2 regions of the Brachybacterium tyrofermentans genome follow, and region 2 is predicted to be linked to the other one. Evidence: riboswitches for the same ligand, from Rfam matches in the RefSeq annotation. Region 2 holds a riboswitch; the other holds the start of a gene.
The links. Region 2 has a riboswitch for thiamine pyrophosphate ahead of thiC (phosphomethylpyrimidine synthase ThiC). Riboswitches for the same ligand answer to the same signal wherever they lie in the genome.
Positions count from the first base shown of each region.

Region 1: linked by a shared signal. The riboswitch ahead of ABD093_RS15665 (ECF transporter S component) and the one ahead of thiC (phosphomethylpyrimidine synthase ThiC) in region 2 are both predicted to bind thiamine pyrophosphate.

Region 1 is NZ_BAAAIR010000046.1:349,643-351,820, reverse strand. Features, by position in the region: gene ABD093_RS15675 (M13 family metallopeptidase) at 1-126, shown strand, start outside; gene ABD093_RS15670 (hypothetical protein) at 152-718, shown strand; TPP riboswitch at 784-891, shown strand; gene ABD093_RS15665 (ECF transporter S component) at 940-1,521, shown strand; gene ABD093_RS15660 (ATP-binding cassette domain-containing protein) at 1,499-2,178, shown strand, end outside.
Region 2 is NZ_BAAAIR010000005.1:5,563-7,740, forward strand. Features, by position in the region: gene thiC (phosphomethylpyrimidine synthase ThiC) at 1-1,084, opposite strand, end outside; TPP riboswitch at 1,086-1,196, opposite strand; gene ABD093_RS01055 (sugar O-acetyltransferase) at 1,481-2,050, shown strand; gene ABD093_RS01060 (hypothetical protein) at 2,132-2,178, shown strand, end outside.

The DNA.
Region 1 (2,178 bases), on a different contig from region 2:
CACGCCCCGATGGAGTTCCGCTGCAACACGGTGGTGGGCCACCTCGCCGAGTTCCATGAGGCCTTCGACGTGCGCGAGGGCGACGGGATGTACCGCGCCCCCGAGGACCGGGTGACGATCTGGTGATCATCGACCTCTCGACGGGCGTGCTGTGAGGCCCGACGCCCCGTTCTACGTCGGCACCACCCGGCCCTCCCGGATCGGCTGGACCCGCATCGGCCTGACGGTGCTGGCCGGCGTGATCGCCACGCTGCTGATGTCCTCGCGCAGCAGCGTGGCCGCCGGCCTGCTGATCGCGTTCCTGTTCGTCCTGCTCACGCTGTGGACCTGGATGGGTCAGCATGCGCGGTTCGTGGTCGACGAGCGCGGCCTCACGGTGAGCCTCGGCGGCTTCCTGCCGCGCAAGCCCTGGCCGCTGGCGGACTTCCGCACCGTGCAGTACCGCACGCTGGGGGCCTCCACGGTCGGGGTGACGCTCGGCGGGTACGGCTGGCGTCGGGGCCGGGCCTCCGCGTCCACGGCCGCGGAGCTCACCCCCGTCGGCAGCCGGAAGATCTACACGACCGGCCAGGCGCAGCAGCCGTACCGGCTGCTGGTGACCCGCGCAGGGAAGATGGTCGAGATCGTCGGGCGCTCGGGGACGAACTATGTGATCTCCCCCGAGGACACCGAGGCGACCGCCGCCGCGATCGACCAGGCGATCCGCGCCCGACGGTGACGCGAACCGCGCCCGTCGGTGACGCGAACCGCGCCCGTCGGTGAGACGGCTAGACTGGCGGGGTCATCCACTGACAGGGGAGCACCTCCACGGTGCTGAGAGTGCGCGAACCTGCGCAGACCCTCGAACCTGATCCGGCTCGCGCCGGCGTAGGGAGTCGGGACATCCGCGCGGGGCCACCGGTCCTGTGCGCCCCTTCCGTGCAGATGGAAGGAGAAGTGATGACGCGTTTCCGCACCCTCGACCTGATGGTCACCGTGCTGATCGGGGCGGCCTTCGGGGTCGCCTATCTGGGATACGGGCAGCTGTACACGCTGATCGGTCCGTTCACCGCCGCCTTCAAGCCGGCCGAGGGGCTGCTCGCCGGGATCTGGTTCCTGCCGGGCATCCTCGCCGCGCTGCTCGTGCGCAAGCCGGGCGCCGCTCTGTTCGCCGGGCTGCTGGCCGCGGTGCTCTCGATGCTGCTGGGCAGCCCGTGGGGCTGGGGCACCGCGATCTCCGGGCTGATGCAGGGCGGCGGCGTCGAGCTCGCGTTCCTGCTCACCCGCTATCGGCGCTTCACGCTCCCGGTCGCGATCCTCGGCGGGCTGCTCGCCGCCGTCCTGGAATGGGGCTGGGAGAAGGTCATCTACTACCCCGAGATGAGCTGGCCGTTCTCCCTGGCCATGCTGGGGGCGTTCCTGGTCTCCGGGGCGCTGCTGTGCGGTGTGCTGGGCTGGGCGGCATCCCGCGCCCTGGCGGCGACCGGCGCGGTGGACTCCCTGCCCTCCGGTCGTGAGCATGCCCGCATCGCCGAGGCCTGAGACGATCTCTGCGCAGTCGTCCCCGGCAGCGCTGGACGGCCTCACCTGGCGCCCGCTCACCCGGCGGGAGCCGACGATCGCTGGGCTGGATCTCGTGATCCCTGCCGGCCAGCGCGTGCTGCTGGCCGGGGCGAGCGGGAGCGGCAAGTCGACGGTGCTGCGCGCCCTCGCGGGTCTGCTGGACGAGGAGACCGGCGAGGGCAGCGAGCTGGTCCCGCCCCCGCGACGGCCCGGCGAGCGCGGACTGCTGCTGCAGAACCCCACCCATGCGCTCGTGGCCGCGACCATCACGAGGGATGCCGCCTTCGGACCGGAGAACGCCGCCCTGGACCGCCCGGAGATCCACCACCGCGCCGAGGACGCCCTCGCGTCGGCCCGGGTCGATCTGGATCCCTCCCGCGCCCCGCTGGATGTCAGCGGCGGACAGCAGCAGCGCATCGCCCTGGCCGGGTCGCTCGCGCTGGGTCCCGATCTGCTGCTGCTCGACGAGCCGACGAGCATGCTCGACCCCGCGACCGCACAGGAGGTGCGCACGGCGATCCTCGAGGCCGCCGAGGGCCGCACCCTCGTGCTCGCCGAGCACCGCATCGAGCCCTGGCTGCCCCACGTCGACCGGCTGGTGGTGCTCGGCGACCAGGCCCGGATCCTCGCCGACGG
Region 2 (2,178 bases):
GCTCCGCGAACTGGGCCGCGTCGTTCGCATCGGCGAGGGATCCCGGCCGCAGTCCGTCGCCCAGGGAGAAGGACACGTCGTAGCGGGCGAAGATCTCGCACAGCTCGTCGAAGTGCTCGTACAGGAAGTTCTCGCGGTGATGGGCCAGGCACCAGCCGGCCAGGATCGACCCGCCGCGCGAGACGATCCCGGTGACCCGGTTCGCCGTGAGGGGCACGTACCGCAGCAGCACCCCGGCGTGGATCGTCATGTAGTCCACACCCTGCTCGCACTGCTCGATCACGGTGTCGCGGAAGATCTCCCAGGTCAGCGCATTCGCCTCCCCGTCGACCTTCTCGAGAGCCTGGTAGATCGGCACCGTCCCGATCGGCACGGGGGAGTTGCGCAGCAGCCACTCGCGGGTGGTGTGGATGTCGTCCCCGGTGGACAGGTCCATGACGGTGTCCGCGCCCCAGCGGGTGGCCCACTCGAGCTTGGAGACCTCCTCGGCGATCGACGACGTCACCGCCGAGTTGCCGATGTTCGCATTGATCTTCACCAGGAAGGCCTTCCCGATGATCATCGGCTCCGCCTCGGGATGGTTCACGTTCGCCGGGATGATCGCGCGCCCTGCGGCGAGCTCGCTGCGCACCAGCTCCACGTCGCAGCTCTCCCGCAGCGCGACATAGCGCATCTCCGGAGTGATCTCGCCGCGCCGGGCGTAGTGCATCTGTGTGACCCGGGTGCCGATGGGGGAGCGCAGCGGGGCGCGGCGGGCACCGCGCCACTCGGCGCTCGCCTCGCCGCGGCGCATAGCGCCCCGGCCGTCGTCGGACAAGGATCGGTCGCGGCCGACGTACTCCTCGACGTCGCGGCGGCCGACGATCCAGTCCTCCCGCATCGGCGGCAGTCCCACCTCCGGTTCGCACCCTGGGCCGGCGGTGCGATACACCGCCAGCGGCGGGTTGGCGGTGCCATCGGGAGCATCGTCCTGGAGGACCCGGGTGATGGGCACACGGATGCCATGGGCGGGATCCTCGAGCACGTCGAGGCGGTGGGTGGGGTAGTTCTCCAGTCGTGCGAACTTCTCAGGGCGTGCGGACATGGCGCTGCGCTCTCCTTCTTCCTTCGCCGGCATTATCCGGGGCAGGTTCATTCGGTACTCGGACTGCGACAGTCCGATCTCAGCCCGTTGCATCGGGCACCCGAGGGATCGGCGACGATAGTAGCACCCGTCTCGACCGTGAGGATGCTCGAGCGGCTCGCCGCTGCCTCCCCTCGCGGTCGCCGGCCGCGAGGGGAGGCAGTGGATCTGGTGTGGCGCGTGCGAACGGTCCGGACTGCGATCCCGGAGTGGGGGAGGTGGGCCTGGTCGGCGACGAGGTGCCCTGCCCGTCGGCCTGGAGCGTCAGGACGGTCGAGCGTCCGCGCAGGCAGTGTTGGCTACGCTGGGAGTCGCGGCGCTGCCACCCCGGCGCGACCCTCCGTGGAAGGCGGCCCCATGACCCTCACCGACCTGCTGGACGCCCTCGATTCCGGCCAGGCCATCCCGGCGAACTCCCCGTTGCACGCGGTCATGCACGCCACCAGCCAGGAGGCGCTGAAGGTCACGGGAGAGCTCAACGGCGGCTATCACGAACCCTCCCGGGTGCGAGAGCTGCTCGCCGAGCTCACCGGCCGTGAGATCGACGAGAGCGTCACCCTGTTCCCGCCCTTCACCTCCGACTTCGGCAAGAACATCCACCTGGGCAAGCGCGTGTTCCTCAACGCCGGCTGCCGCTTCCAGGACCAGGGCGGGCTGCACATCGGCGACGACTGCCTCATCGGGCACAACACCGTGATCGCCACCCTGAACCACGACCTCGCCCCGAGCCGCCGCGGCGACCTCCACCCGGCCCCCGTGACGATCGGGAACAACGTGTGGATCGGCGCGAACGTGACGATCCTGCCCGGCGTCACCATCGGGGACGACGCCGTCATCGCCGCCGCCTCCGTCGTCACCAAGGACGTGCCGGCGAAAGCGCTCGTCGTCGGTTCGCCGGCCCGGGTGATCAGGACCGTCGAGGACTGAGAGCTACGCGCCGAAGGCCGTCGCCTCGCAGCGACGGGATGGCACCCACCAATTGGCGGGTGCCCCGCTACCTTGGGGCTTATGGCTCTTGAATTCCAGCGTTCGACGATCGCGGCTGTGCGCGCCGC